Regions from separate parts of the Pseudarthrobacter sp. PvP090 genome, predicted to be linked through region 1. Evidence: predicted binding sites of a transcription regulator. Region 1 holds the regulator's gene; each other region holds the start of a gene.
The links. Region 1 encodes HrcA, which represses chaperone genes, less so after heat shock. Its sites were predicted from a motif close to TTNGCACTCGNNNNNNNCGAGTGCNAA; they were not measured.

Region 1 (4,665 bases):
CCGACCGCACGCGGCGCCGGGATGGTCGCCCCGGTGTGGATCATTGATCCCCAGGAGGGGGCCTCCGTGGACGACGGCGCGGTCAAGATCTCCGGACGCAGTACCGTTCCGGGCGGCAACCTCCGGTGGGAGATACTGCGGATCGACGGCACCGTCGAGACCAAGTACCTGGACGGGACGGTCACGGCCTCGGCTGAAGCCGGCCAGTCGGGGGCGTTCAGCCTGTCGGTCAACCTTGGGCCCGGCAACTATGAGGTCCGCATATCACAGCTCGAGGCGGGCAACCCGGCCGAGGATCTGAACGTCGACACCCGCGGATTCTCCGTCAAATAGCGGTCAAGTAGCAGCGGCCGCTACCAGCGGCCGAGAATGTCGCTGGCGAGGACCGTAGCGGCGGGACCGGCCGTGGATGAGCGCAGCACATGGTGCCCGAGCAGGGCTGTCACCGCGCCCGCATCGCAGAGCCTGGTCACTTCCCGCGGGCTGATGCCGCCCTCGGGTCCGACGATCAGCAGCACCTCACGTCCGCCTGAGTCGGCGCCGGAGCCGTCGCCAGGGCCGTCAACCGCGGAACCGGCGCCCTGCCAGGCCTCCAGGACCCGGCGCAGCGGCCGCACGGCGTCCTCGTGCAGGATAATGGCGAGGTCCGCCGCGGCCACTGCCGCCTGCAACCCGGCGCCGTCGACGGCGGGGCGGACCTCCGGGATCCAGGCACGGCGCGCCTGCTTGGCCGCCGCGGTGACCACCGACTGCCACTTGGCATGGGATTTCGCCGCTCGTTCCGCCTTCCAGCGGACAATCGAACGTTCCGCCTGCCAGGGCACGACGGCGTCGATCCCCAGCTCGGTGGCGGTCTCGGCGGCGAGCTCGTCCCGGTCGCCCTTCGCGAGGGCCTGGACCAAAACGAGCCGGACGCCGGGCCGGGGCTCCTCGGCGAGTACGGAGCACTCCACGGACAGTTCGCCGGGCGCGACGGCGGACACGGTGCCGGTCAGGCGTTTTCCGGCGCCGTCGGCGATGTCCACGGTCTCCCCCACGGCAAGCCGCTTCACCGTGACCGCATGGCGGGCCTCGGGTCCGTCAAGGACGAAGACGGAACCGGGGGCCAACCCGTCCAGGGTGCCGGGGGAAGTGAAGAAGACCGGGTTGCTCACCGCTACAGGTTACCGAGCCGGTCCCGCAGCTTCGCGAAGACCCCGCCGCTCGCGGCAAGCTTCCCTTCGCTGAACTGTTCCCCGCGCAGCTTCGCGAGCTGGCGGAGCAGATCCTCCTGGGCGGCGTCGAGCTTGGCGGGGGTGTCCACCTGGAGGTGGACCTTGAGGTCGCCGCGGCCGTAGCCGCGCAGGTGGGTGACGCCGAGCCCGCGGAGCGTAATGACCTCGCCGGACTGGGTGCCGGCCTTGACATCGATCTCCTGCCGGCCGTCGAAGGTCTCGAGGGTCAGCTCGGTGCCCAGCGCGGCAGCGGTCATGGGGATGTTGAGGCTCGCGTGCAGGTCGTCGCCGTCGCGCACGTACGTGGCGTCGTTGTTGACGCGGATCTCGACGTAGAGGTCTCCCGCGGGGCCGCCGGCGGGTCCGGCCTCGCCCTGCCCGGAGAGCTGGATGCGGGTGCCGGTGGCGACGCCGGCGGGAACCTTGACCGTCAGGGTGCGCCGGCTGCGGATCCGGCCCTGGCCGGCGCATTCGTTGCAGGGGTCCTTGATGACGGTGCCGAAGCCCTCGCAGGAGCCGCAGGGGGCCGCAGTCATCACCTGGCCGAGAATGGAACGCACGGCGCGCTGGACCTGGCCGCTGCCGCCGCAGATGTCGCAGCGTTCCGGGTGGCTGCCCGCACGGCAGCATGAGCCCTCGCAGGTGGGGCAGGTGACGGCCGTGTCCACTTCGAGTTTCTTGTTGATGCCGAACACGGCGTCGCGGAGGTCGATCCGGACGCTGATCAGGGCGTCCTGGCCGCGGCGGACCCGCGAGGCCGGACCGGCCTGGCCGCCGGCGCCGAAGAACGTCTCGAAGATGTCTTGGAACGCGAAGCCCTGGCCGGCGTAGCTGCCGCCGCCAAAGCCGTTGTCGGTGCCGTTCTCGTTGCCCGTGGTGTCGTAGATCCGGCGCTTCTGCGGATCGGACAGCACCTCGTAGGCGTGGGTGACGGCCTTGAAGCGGTCCGAGGCGTCGTCCCCGGGGTTTACGTCCGGGTGGAGGGTCCGCGCAAGCTTGCGGTAGGCCTTCTTAATCTCTTCTCCGGTCGCTTCGCGGGAGACTCCCAGAACGTCGTAATGGCTGCTCAAAGTGTGTATCTCTTCCTTTTTGTACTGCCGGTGGGGCACTGCCTGTAAGGGGCAAGAAGTGTGGTGTCGGCCCGTCCGGCCGCTCGGGTGGACGCGGTTCGTCAGGGGCCGAGAATCCGCGAAAGGTACCGGGCAACGGCCCGGACGGCGGCCATGGTGGTCGGATAGTCCATCCGGGTGGGGCCCAGCACTCCGACTTTCGCCGTCGCGTCCGGGCCGTAGCCGGTCGCGACCACCGAAGCCTCCGCGAGTCCGTCATACGGGTTTTCCCGGCCGATGCTGACCGTTACGCCGCGCGGGTCCTCGGCCATGTCGCTCAGCAGGCGGAGCATGACCACCTGCTCCTCGAGCGCCTCCAGCACCGGGCCGATGCTGAGCGGGAAGTCAACGTTGGAGCGGGCCAGGTTGGCGGTTCCGGCCATAACCATACGCTCTTCGCGGCTGCTGGTGGCCAGCGCCTCCAGGCCGCGGGCCAGCGCCTGCGCCGCGCCGCGCCGGGCGGGCGGGCTACTGGCAATGACCGACTGCAGCGACTGTGGCAACAGGTTCAGCGGGGTGCCTGAGAGGCTGCCGAGGAACCGCGCGCGCAGTTCAGAAAGGACCTCGTCGGAAAGTTCCTGCCCCGCGTCGATGACCCGCTGTTCCACCTTGCCGGTGTCCGCGATCAGCACTGCGAGCACCTTGCGCGGCGCCAGCAGGACGAATTCGATGTGCCGCACTTTGGCCCGGCTGAGGTGGGGGTACTGCACGACGGCGACCTGGTTGGTCAACTGCGCGAGCAGGCGGACGGTCCGGTCCAGGACGTCGTCGAGGTCCTCGGAGCCCTCCAGCAGCGCCTGGATGGCGCGGCGCTCAGCCGGCGAGAGGGGCTTGACCGCCGAGATCTGGTCCACGAAGAGCCGGTAGCCCTTGTCGGTGGGGATGCGCCCCGCGCTTGTGTGCGGCGCGGTGATGAGGCCCTCGTCTTCCAGGGCCGCCATGTCGTTGCGGATCGTGGCACTGGACACCCCGAGGTGGTGCCGCTCCACGAGGGCTTTGGAGCCGACGGGTTCCCGTGAATGGACATAGTCCTCCACGATGGCGCGCAGCACTTCGAGCTTGCGTGGTTCGCTCACGCCCCACCTCCAATCGACTGTCCCGCATCCGGTGCCGCCGTGAACCGGCCACGCCGGACACTGTTCCGGCACAAAGACATGTTGGTTAGCACTCGCCATGCCTCAGTGCTAACCAGTCTAATATGAGTCGCCGCATTGTTAGCATTGGATTCGCTCCGGGCGTTCCTCCCGGGGCGGGTGTTTTCGGGCACAGCCCGCCGCAGCAATCCGACCGCAAAGCAGTGTGTAACCGATGTCGTTCCAGAATTGGGGCCCCCAGGACCTGTCCGCCCCCGCCAAGACCCAACTGCCTGAAGTGCCTGTGGAGCGCGGAATGGTACTCGAAGATGTGCAGTCCGGCTGGGTGGGTGCCGTGACCCGGGTGGAGAAGTCCGGCGGCATGCACGTCGTGGCCCTCGAAGACCGCCGCGGCAAGTCCCGGTCCTTCCGCCTCGGCTTCGGCTTCCTGCTGGAGGGCCAGCCGATCCGGCTGATGCCGCCGGCACCCCGGGCCGCCGCAGCCGCCGCAGGCACCAGAACGGCCTCCGGCTCCGTCCGGGTGGCCGGCCAGCGCGCCCAGGTGGCCAAAGCCAGCCGGATCTGGGTAGAGGGCAAGCACGACGCCGAACTCGTCGAAAAGGTCTGGGGTGACGATCTGCGGATTGAGGGCATCGTCGTGGAGCCGTTGCACGGCATCGATGACCTCGCCGGTGCCGTGGCCGCCTTCCGGCCCGGGCCCGGGCGCCGGCTCGGTGTCCTGGTGGATCATCTGGTTCCCGATTCCAAGGAATCCCGGATTGCCGAGACTGTGATGGCGTCCCCCGGTGCCGCCGGCAACGTGCTGATCGTCGGCCACCCCTACGTCGATGTCTGGCAGGCAATCCGGCCGGCCGTGCTGGGAATCGAGGAGTGGCCGGTGATCCCCCGGGGCGTGGACTGGAAGACCGGGATCCTGATGGCGTTCGGCTGGCCGCACAGCACCAAGGAGGACATCGGCCTGGGCTGGCAGAAGCTTCTTGGCGCCGTGCGGAGCTACGCCGACCTGGAACCCTCCCTGCTGGGCCGGGTGGAGGAGGTCATCGACTTCCTCACCGTTCCCTGAGGAGCCGCGCCGCGCGCCGCCGCCAGCGGGCCGATCCGTGATTCCGCGCCCGAGCAAGTATTCTTGGTACGACGGCTACGCTCCAGGCGCAGCCCTGGCACCGCCAGGCACCAATGCACCACCGCAATCCGAAGGACGACACCGTGGCAGATGACGCACGCGAACACAATGGCAACCAGGCCGGC
Region 2 (4,665 bases), on a different contig from region 1:
ACGCCGTTGTGATCCTCGATGCCGAGGCGACGTCGCTGCAGGCTGTCCTGCCGGCCATCGCCCGAGCCAAACAGGTGATCGCCTTCGGTGACGACCGGATCGCCAGTCCGCGGACCTTCACCGTCGGTGTGGAGCGGCTTGCCGCCGGCGAGAGCTCCCATCAGGGTGTCGAAAGCGCTTACCGGGCCCTGTCCACTGTTTTGCCCACTTGGAACCTGCGCACGGTCTACCGCGCCGTCGATGAAGACCTCGTGCGTCAACTGAGCAAGGGCTTTTACGACGGCGGACTGCGCCGTTTGCCGGAAGGCCAGTCCGCCACCGGGCTGGACCGCGCGCTGACGGTGGAATACCTGCCGGACGGAACGGGACTGCCCAGCGCGGACCAGGACGGCGTGGAATCCGTCGTGGCCGAGGTCAACCGCGCGGTGGAGCTTGTCTTCGAACACGCCCGGCTGCGGCCGCGGACGTCGCTGGCTGTCGTTACCGGCAGCCTCCGGCACGCAGCCCGGATCGGCGAGTCCATCCGGTTGCAGCTGCCCAACTACCCGCTGCTGGCCAGTTTCTTCACCGCCGGCGACGAGTCCTTCCGGGTGGTGGACCTGGAACGCGCCCAGGGTCTGGTCCGCGATCACGTGATCTTCTCACCGGGGTATGGGCGCACGCCGCACGGGCGGGCTCTCCACAGCTTGGGCCCGCTGTCCCTGGACGGCGGACGGGCCAAGTTCGCCCTCGCCATGACGCGCGCGCGGCGGTCGCTGCACGTACTGAGCTGCTTCCGACCCGAAGACCTCGACGTGACCCGGCTGAGCCACGGTGCCGTCGACTTCTACGAGCTGCTGGACCGCGAAATTGCGGGCAATTCCGATCTCGGCAGCCCGGCATCGAGGGCGGCCGCCAGCGAACAGGCCCTGGGAGCGGACCCCCTGGTCGCTGACCTCGGCGACCGCCTGCGGGCTCGGGGTGCCCGGGTCTGGCACCAGTATGATGGCGCCCTGAACATGGTGGCCGCTGCCGACCCGTTGAGCACCCTCGGGCAGGACGACGCTGAGATTCCCCGGCCCGTGGCAATTGAGTCCGACGGCACCGAGCAATACCGCCGGCTGACCGTCCGCGAACGCAGCAGGCTCCGCCCGCAGCTCCTGGAACGGCTCGGCTGGCGCTACATGCCACTATGGACCATAGAGGTTTTCACCGATCCGTCGGCCTGCGCCGACCGCATCGGCGGATATCTCGGACTGGAAAAGCCGGCGGTGACGCACCGGAAACGGACCTCGCCAGGGTTCTTCGACGACGACGTCGAGAACCTTGCCGTCAGCGAAGCGCAGGCCTCGGAGCGGCGGACCCCGGCCGGACGGCCGGACAGTGCGCAGGAGCACAGAACAGATCAGGGTATTAAGGAGGGCAGTGGCATGACTGCGAACGGCGATAGCCAGAACCACGGCGACAGCCAAGAGGGTCGCGATATCCGGACCAGCGACGAAGGCCGGGACAACGGGACCGAACAACCCGAAGCGGCGACCGTCGCGGCCGGCGTGCTGCCGAACAAAGCTGCCGAAGACGATCCGAGGCGCTGGGGCGACGAGCCGGGCGGCTACGACCACGACTCCTGGCTCCAAGAACAAAAGCCGCCGCACTGGGGCTAGGACCCTTCTCGGCCCGGACCGCTCGGGAGTGGGCTTCCGGCAGAGCCCCTGCCGGGACAGCGCCGGCCGGCAGGGCCGGCTAGCCATGAACGCCCGCCACGAGGACAAAGAACAGCTTGCCTTGGGTGGATGCACCGGCGAGGCGACCCGCCTGATCGGCGTCGGCAGCCACGACCAGGAGGCCGTCGGAGTCCCCAGTTGCCAGCCATTGGCCGGCCCCGCTGCCGTGCTCGGAGGTCCACAGCACCGGCACCGCGGCGGCCAGCACTTGGGATGCTGCCGGCTGGTCGAAGCCGTTGCCGGTTGTCATGACGACATTCACAAGTTGGCCGGGGGAAAGCAATTGGATCGAGGCGGGATCCGCCATGCGCAGCGGCACAGCGGCAGATCCCGGAGGACTGCCAGCCAGGAGGCCGGGGCCAAGGAGCTGCGCATCAGAGAGCAGCTGACCCTTGCGCAGGGCCACCGCCAACTGCTTCCCCGCGAGGGAATCTGTGCTGCCGAAGCTGCCGGCGGGCACCAGGGCGCGCGGGACGCTCAAAGCTACCAGATCGTCCGGGGCCAGTGTCTCCCCGGCCGGGAGGTCCCTTGACGCGGCCAGGGCGGAGACCGTGAAGGCCGGAGCGGGGGTTAGCTGTTGAACGGTGAGACCGGCAGCCACGCAGAGCAGTAGCGCCACCGCCAGCCGGCGGTTGCGGACCAGCCACCGGACCAGCCGCCTACGGGGAGGCTGCCCAGCGGGCCTTGGCCGGCGCGGACGGCTTGGGGTGATCGGCCGGCCGGAGCGGCGCCCGGGGGAGCTGCCCCTTCGGAGAATTGGTAAGGGGCGCAACACGCCGCGGAATATGACCCCAGCGCCCGCCTCAGGGTAGGCGGCTAGGGGAAGGACGGGGCGGGCGAGGATGGCCATGGCCCGACACTACGCATCGGCGTGGAAGCCGGGCAGGCGGGCTTTGGGCTATGTGGATAAAACAGCCCGGGCGGCATCGGAGCGGGCGGGGCCGCAGCCCCGGACAGTTCCTAGCTTGCGGAAGCGGCGGCAGGCGCCGGAGTGGGGGCCGGGGCCGGGGCCGGCGAGACAGTGCCGCCCTTGGCGTCGCGGGAGTCGGTCCGGTAGAAGCCGGAACCTTTGAAGACGACGCCAACGCTGTTGAACTTCTTGCGAAGGGTCCCCTGGCACTCAGGGCAGGACGTGAGGGTGCTGTCGGTAAACGACTGCACTATCTCGAAGGCGTGGCTGCAGTCCTTGCAGGCGTAGGCATACGTGGGCACTGGAAATCCTCCTCTGGGACATACGAGCAGGTCCCGTGCTGTCCGGCGCGGATCACAGCCGACATCTCCGTCGACACCATCCGCCCCTTAGCAGTCGCAGGGCCTGAGTGCTAATTCTATCACCCTGCCGCGAGGCCCTACGTGCCCGATCGCTGCAATGAAAGCAGGCCCGTCGGAGTCAGGGCGGCGGCCACCTTCCGGTCGAAGGGCTCTGCGGGGATGCTGCCGGCAGGCAGGACCTCGCCGTCGTACACGACGGCGATGGTCGGCACGGGTGGGAACAGCCCGCCGTCGGACGTCGAGGACCCAGCGGGGAGGAGGGCCGCCACCGCCGCCAGGAACTTGTCGTAGTAGCCGCCGCCCTGCCCGATCCGGTTGCCGGTGAAGTCGACGGCGGTGGCCGGCAGGAAGATGCCGTCTGTCTGCCGCATGACGGTTGTGTCATGGCGGTCGCCGACCGGTTCCTGGATCGGCGCGTAGCGGCTCCGGGCGGATTCGGAACCCGGCGTCCAGTACACCCAGGTCAGCGCCAGTCCAGGCTCGCAGACCGGAAGCAGGATTTGGTGCCCTGCCGCATGCAACACTGTCAGCAAGGGAAGGGTCGGCGGCTCGGAACCCACTCCAAGGTAGGCGGCGAAGGTGCCGGGGCTGCCACCGGTCAGTGCGGCAGCCCACGCCAGTCCCTGTCGGGCAATGCCCTTCCCCGCGTCCTCCAGTCCGGCCGGCGTCAGTACCGCACGCCTGGCACGGTGGCCGGCCCGGATCTCTTCTTTCGTCGCCATGCGGCCTTGTCCCTCCCGCGTGATGCAGCCCGGGAAGCGGAGTTTCTCTGGCGTCACGAACGATTACCCAATGTTTGGTCCCTCCGTTAGATTAGTCCAGTGACTACTCTCAATGCTCCCGTTCGCAAGGCCGTCATCCCCGCAGCCGGCCTCGGCACCAGGTTCCTTCCGGCCACCAAGGCCATGCCGAAGGAAATGCTTCCTGTCGTCGACAAGCCAGCCATTCAGTACGTTGTGGAGGAAGCCGTCAACGTCGGCTTGAGCGACATCCTGATGATCACGGGCCGTAACAAGCGTGCCCTCGAAGACCACTTTGACCGCGTCCCTGCGCTGGAAGCCACCCTCGAGGCCAAGGGCGACACCGCCAAGCTCGCGTCCATTCAGGCCGCCAGCAACCTCGGTGACATCCACTACGTCCGCCAAGGCGATCCGATGGGCCTGGGTCACGCCGTCCTCCGCGCAAAGCAGCACGTGGGATACGAACCCTTCGCTGTGCTGCTCGGCGATGACCTGATCGACGCCCGCGATGAACTTCTCAGCACCATGATTGAGGTTCAGGCGAAGACCGGCGGTTCCGTCGTCGCACTCATCGAGGTGGAACCCTCCCAGATCAGCGCCTACGGCTGCGCGGACGTTCAATCGATTCCGGGCGAGGACTATGTCCGCATCAACCAGCTTGTTGAGAAACCTGACGTTGAAGACGCCCCGTCCAACCTCGCCGTGATCGGCCGCTACGTCCTCCACCCGGCGGTCTTCGAGGTCCTGGAGCGCACTGCGCCCGGCCGCGGCGGAGAAATCCAGCTGACCGACGCGCTCCAGGAGCTCGCAGCTGGCAACGGCGAAGGCTACGGCGTTTACGGCGTTGTGTTCCGGGGCCGCCGCTACGACACCGGGGACAAGCTCAGCTACCTCAAGGCCTGCGTGCAGCTCGCCTGCGACAGCGAAGACCTCGGCCCCGGCCTGCGGGA
Region 3 (4,665 bases), on a different contig from region 1:
CTGGACCTGCCGCCGGACCCCGACCGGGATCCCAACCTGGAACTTCCCCCGGACCCCTTCGCGGACTGGCACATATTCACGGTCGGGCACGAAGCCCCTGCCGCAGACATGGAGGATCCGCCCTGGCCGGCGCCCCTCGAGGACCCTGTCCCGGAAGGACTCACGCTCCTATCCGCGTGATCGGCTGCTAGCCCGCCGGCTGGGGGTTTGCGGTGTCGGACGCAACTGGGGCGCCGCCGGACGCTACCGGCACGGCACCGGCATCATGCTCCGGCTCGGCGTCGACGACGTCGACGGGAGTCTCCGGCTCGGGGTCGACAGCGGCGGCGGGAGCCTCCGGGACGGTCTGCAGATGCCGGGCCGCGAGGACTTCCTGGAGCCAGTAAAACGAAGCCTTCTTAGTGCGCTCCTGGGTCTCGCGGTCCACGTGCAGCAGCCCGAATTGCTGCTTGTAGCCGCCCGACCATTCGAAGTTGTCCATCAGTGACCACACGTAGTACCCGCGCAGATCGACCGCCTCGGCCGCGCCGCCGGGTGACGTCGCTTCGATGGCGGTGGCGATATGGTCCGCCAGGTAGCGCACGCGGCGTTCGTCCGGAATGATCAGTCCGCCGTCCGGGTCCCGGATCTCGAGGTCTTCGAAGCTCGCCCCGCCCTCGGTGATGTAGACCGGCGGCAGGTCCGGGTAGCGCTCAGCCATTTCCGCGAGCGCGACGCTCATGTACTCCGGCTTGATGGGCCAGCCGTACGCGGTGATCTCCGTGTCCGGGAAGGACGCAATGTGGAACGGAGCACCGGGCGCGGTGCCGCTCAGGTCATCGCCCATGGCCTCGGCCATCCCCTTGGGCACGGCGCCCTCGCCGGGGCCGGACGCCACACGGGTTGGCATGTAGTAATTGAGCCCGTAGAAGTCCAGCGGCTGGGAGATCAGCTTCATGTCCTCACTGGACGGGCTGAAGGAGGAAAAGAAGGTGGCTGCCCGGATGGCGTCGGGGTACTTGCCGAGCAGGACGGGGTCCGCGTAGAGCCTGTTCTGCGCCATGTCCATGAGTCCGGCGCTGAGCTTGTCCAGCGGGCTGATCGAGGCGGGCACCATCGGTGAATAGACATTCGTGATCCCAATTTCGCCCGGCACATTAGCGGCCCGGAGAGCCTGGAGCGACAACCCGTGCCCCAGCAGCTGGTGGTGGACGCTGGGCAGGGCCTTCAGCATGAGCGCTTCGCCCGGCGCGTGCATCCCCAGCATGTAGCCGTTGGTGCTGACCGTGGCGGGTTCGTTGACCGTCACCCAGCGGGTCACCCGGTCGCCGTATGCGGCCGCGGCGATCGCGGCGAACTCCCCCAGCCGGTAGGCAGTGTCCCGGTTCATCCACCCGCCGGCCTCATCCAGCTCCAGCGGGGTGTCCCAGTGGTAGAGCGTGGCCATCGGGGCGATCCCGTTGGCCAGCAGCAGGTCGATCAACCGGTCATAGAAGTCGAGGCCAGCGGGATTCACCGGCCCGCTGCCGCCGGGCTGGATGCGTGACCAGGACAAGGAGAACCGGTAGGAGTCCACCCCGAGTTCCTTCATCAGGGCCACGTCTTCGGGCATCCGGTGGTAGTGGTCGCACGCGACGGCGGGACTGTGGTCGTCCACGATCGATCCGGGCTTGGTGGCGAAGACATCCCAGCCCGAGGGGCCGCGCCCGTCCTCATCCAGGGCCCCTTCGATCTGGAAGGCCGCCGTCGCCACGCCCAGGGTGAAGCGCGGCGGCAGCAGGGCGGCCAAGTCCTTGGCGGATGCTTTCATCAGTGGAATCCCCTATGTAGTTTCAGGCAGTTGACTGATTTTAGGTCGCAGCGCATCCCCGCGCCACGACCGGCGGCCGCGTGCCGGTCTGGCCTCGGGCCCCGAAGAACACCCGCGCCACCTCAGTACGACGCGGTCTCGGGCCCGAACAGGAATTCCTTGGCGTGCGCCACGGCCTTTTTGAACGCGTCGTTCCGCAGTGCCTGGAGCTGTTCGGTCTCATCCGCGGAGGGTTCCAGATAGCTCGTGTACCCCGGCCGCAGCACCCAGATGTCGCCGACCGGCGGCAGGTAAAAGACGCCGAACGAGCGGTGCTGGCTGTCATCGGCGGTCCAGATCGGGACCACCGCGAGCGCGGCGCCCGTGTCGATGTTGATCCACTGGGCCCGCGGCAGCGGCGCTTCGTGGGCTTCCGGGTCAAGGAACGGGGCTGTGCCCTCGCCCCAGCGGGTCTCGAAACGCTCGTGGAAGACCGGCATCAGGTGCGAATCGTAGCGGCGCCATGCGCTCATGGCCGCCCTCCTTCTCTTGTGCGTGGCTGGGCTCGTTCGTGGCTGGGCGCCGAAGCCCGGCCACTTGCGGTTCTTGGCTGGGTGCCGGCGGCCGGGTCACAGCGGGCCCCGCTCCCACCGCACCGGGGTAACCCGCAGGACCGGGCGCTCCTGCCGGTGGTGCCGTACTGGAATCTCCCGGCCTCCGGGAGTGGCGCGGCTTGGTCCGGCCGACGCTGCGGCCGGGTCATACTCAGCCCTGGTTCTGGGGTCCCGCAGGACGGAAAAGGACTCCAGGATGCGCCGCGCCTCGTCCCCGTCGTCGTTCCCGGGACCGGTCCCGGGGCCGTGTTCGGCACCGGCGGCCGCTTCGACGTCGGGATGGCGGAGGCGCATCAGCGCCCGGAAGGCGTGCTGGATCTCGGCCGCCGTCGCGTCCGGCGTCACATGCAAGGCGGCGTAGTAGCCACGGGGGTCGCGATTCATCGATTCACCGCCCTCCGGACGGACCGGGCGGGGACCAGACGACGCCGGCAGCGGCCGGCGCCCTCTGGTCCCCGCGCTCATCGACGAGCGGACGGCGTGCGTCCGCCGCCGCAGCTACTTCCCGATCTCCTGCATCTTGTCCTGCGTGTGTGTGATATCAATCTTCCGCGGCTTTGCCTGTTCCAGCACCGGAATGCGGAGCGTCAGGACGCCGTCGGCGTATTGTGCCCTGACCTTCTCGGTATCGAGGGTGTCGCCCAGGATGAGCTGGCGGCTGAAGACGCCGCGCGGCCGCTCCGAGGCAATCAACTCAACGTTGGGCTGGGTCGGATCGCGCCGTTCAGCCCGGACGGTCAGGACGTTGCGCTCAATGTCGAGGTCCACCGAGTCAACGTTGACGCCGGGAAGATCGAAGGCGACGACAAACTCGCCGTCTTCCTGCCATGCGTCCATCGGCATGGCAGCGGGCCGTGCCGCCGTTCCAAAGACCTGCTGGGTCAGCCGGTCCAGTTCACGGAACGGGTCCGTACGCATCAACATCATTTCCCACTCCTTCATGAGAGAGTTTGTCCTTTTCATGTATCCAGCAAGCCTGATTATCTGTGGTGGTGGATATAGATTTTTTATAACACCGGTGCGACACTGATGCAAGAGGAAAAAGTGTGGGCACGCCGAAACCGGCGTCGGGAGAGTGCAAAGGAGTACCGTGGCGGAACGTCAGGAGCTGGGCGTCTACGCGATCTCCGTGGTGGCCCAACTGGTCGGGACCGGGCAGCAGAACATCAGGCTTTACGAGCGGAAGGGCCTGCTGACGCCGGACCGCACCGCCGGAGGTACGCGGCAGTACAGCAACGCGGATTTGGCGGTGCTGCGGCGGATCAGCGAACTGCTGGAGGAGGGGCTGAACCTGGCCGGGGTGGCCAAGGTGCTGGAGCTGGAGGCGGTCAACGCCAGGCTGCAGGACGAGCTGAACCGCCTCCGCCCGCGCCGGAGCTAGGAATTACGCCGGGGGCTTCCGGCCCCCGGCGAGGCGGTGGGATTCCTCGAGGAGTTCAGCCAGTTCCTCGGTACCGATCCGGTCCAGCCGCACCAGCACGAGTTTCGGTGAACGCTCGTGGTGCGGCGTCCAGAAGAAAGTCTCCGGGTCCGTTCCGGCAAGGGCTTCGCGTTCCCCGGTCTTGACAGTGAGCACGCCTTCCTCCCAGATCCGGGCCATCAGCGTGGCCGCGAACCAGGCGGGTTGGCCCCAGCTGGGCCGTTCGACCACTCCCGGCAGGGCCAGGGCTGCCTGACGGACATCATCTTCGGTGGCCATGGCCCCACTGTGGCACCGGCGCCGGGGCGGGACAAGTGGATGCAGCCAGGAAGTTACGTCTGGCTGGTGTCGGCTTTGGAGAGCGTTCCGGTGATCTGCTCGCCGCGGATGCGGGCGGTCCGCCAGGTGTCGAGGGCGATGACGCCGCCAAGGATCACGAACGAAATGGACAGCGAGGCCATCGCGTCGGTCAGCCAGTGGTAGCCCAGGTAGAGCCGGCTCACCGCAGCGAAGAAAATCCCGACGCCGGCCAGCAGGAAGCCTGCGACGGCAGCCATGCGGTTGTGCCGGCGGGAGAAGATCAGGAACGCGCTGACCAGCAGGAAGTCGCAGGCGCCCAGCACGTGGCCCGAGGGGAAGGAGAAGGTGAAGTCCGCGCCGAAGAGCATGAGGTCCACGGGCGGGCGCTGGCGCCCGATGGTCCGACCGATGATCTGGGCAAGAATTACACCGGTGAGCATGGCACCGGCCAGGAGCATCGGCCGCCAGGCGTGCTTGGCCAGCAGACCCCAGGCCACCGTCACCACGAGGATGATGATCGGCAGGGCAACAGGGCCGAAAACGATCGCGAGGATGATCATAGC

Region 2: the regulator HrcA is predicted to act here: its motif matches at 3,003-3,029, upstream of ABIC21_RS00360 (FmdB family zinc ribbon protein).
Region 3: the regulator HrcA is predicted to act here: its motif matches at 3,438-3,464, upstream of ABIC21_RS18955 (Hsp20/alpha crystallin family protein).

Annotation. Positions count from the first base shown of each region.
Region 1 is NZ_JBEPPO010000007.1:131,078-135,742, forward strand. Features, by position in the region: gene ABIC21_RS10200 (GerMN domain-containing protein) at 1-333, shown strand, start outside; gene ABIC21_RS10205 (16S rRNA (uracil(1498)-N(3))-methyltransferase) at 354-1,154, opposite strand; gene dnaJ (molecular chaperone DnaJ) at 1,157-2,284, opposite strand; gene hrcA (heat-inducible transcriptional repressor HrcA) at 2,386-3,399, opposite strand; gene ABIC21_RS10220 (DUF3097 domain-containing protein) at 3,632-4,480, shown strand; gene ABIC21_RS10225 (DUF4870 domain-containing protein) at 4,624-4,665, shown strand, end outside.
Region 2 is NZ_JBEPPO010000001.1:75,405-80,069, reverse strand. Features, by position in the region: gene ABIC21_RS00370 (AAA family ATPase) at 1-1,643, shown strand, start outside; gene ABIC21_RS00365 (RcpC/CpaB family pilus assembly protein) at 1,723-2,304, opposite strand; gene ABIC21_RS00360 (FmdB family zinc ribbon protein) at 2,664-2,915, opposite strand; gene ABIC21_RS00355 (5-formyltetrahydrofolate cyclo-ligase) at 3,053-3,697, opposite strand; gene galU (UTP--glucose-1-phosphate uridylyltransferase GalU) at 3,797-4,665, shown strand, end outside.
Region 3 is NZ_JBEPPO010000022.1:15,497-20,161, forward strand. Features, by position in the region: gene ABIC21_RS18935 (HNH endonuclease signature motif containing protein) at 1-180, shown strand, start outside; gene ABIC21_RS18940 (GH1 family beta-glucosidase) at 188-1,789, opposite strand; gene ABIC21_RS18945 (hypothetical protein) at 1,912-2,301, opposite strand; gene ABIC21_RS18950 (J domain-containing protein) at 2,398-2,766, opposite strand; gene ABIC21_RS18955 (Hsp20/alpha crystallin family protein) at 2,881-3,306, opposite strand; gene ABIC21_RS18960 (MerR family transcriptional regulator) at 3,473-3,763, shown strand; gene ABIC21_RS18965 (MmcQ/YjbR family DNA-binding protein) at 3,767-4,081, opposite strand; gene ABIC21_RS18970 (phosphatase PAP2 family protein) at 4,135-4,665, opposite strand, start outside.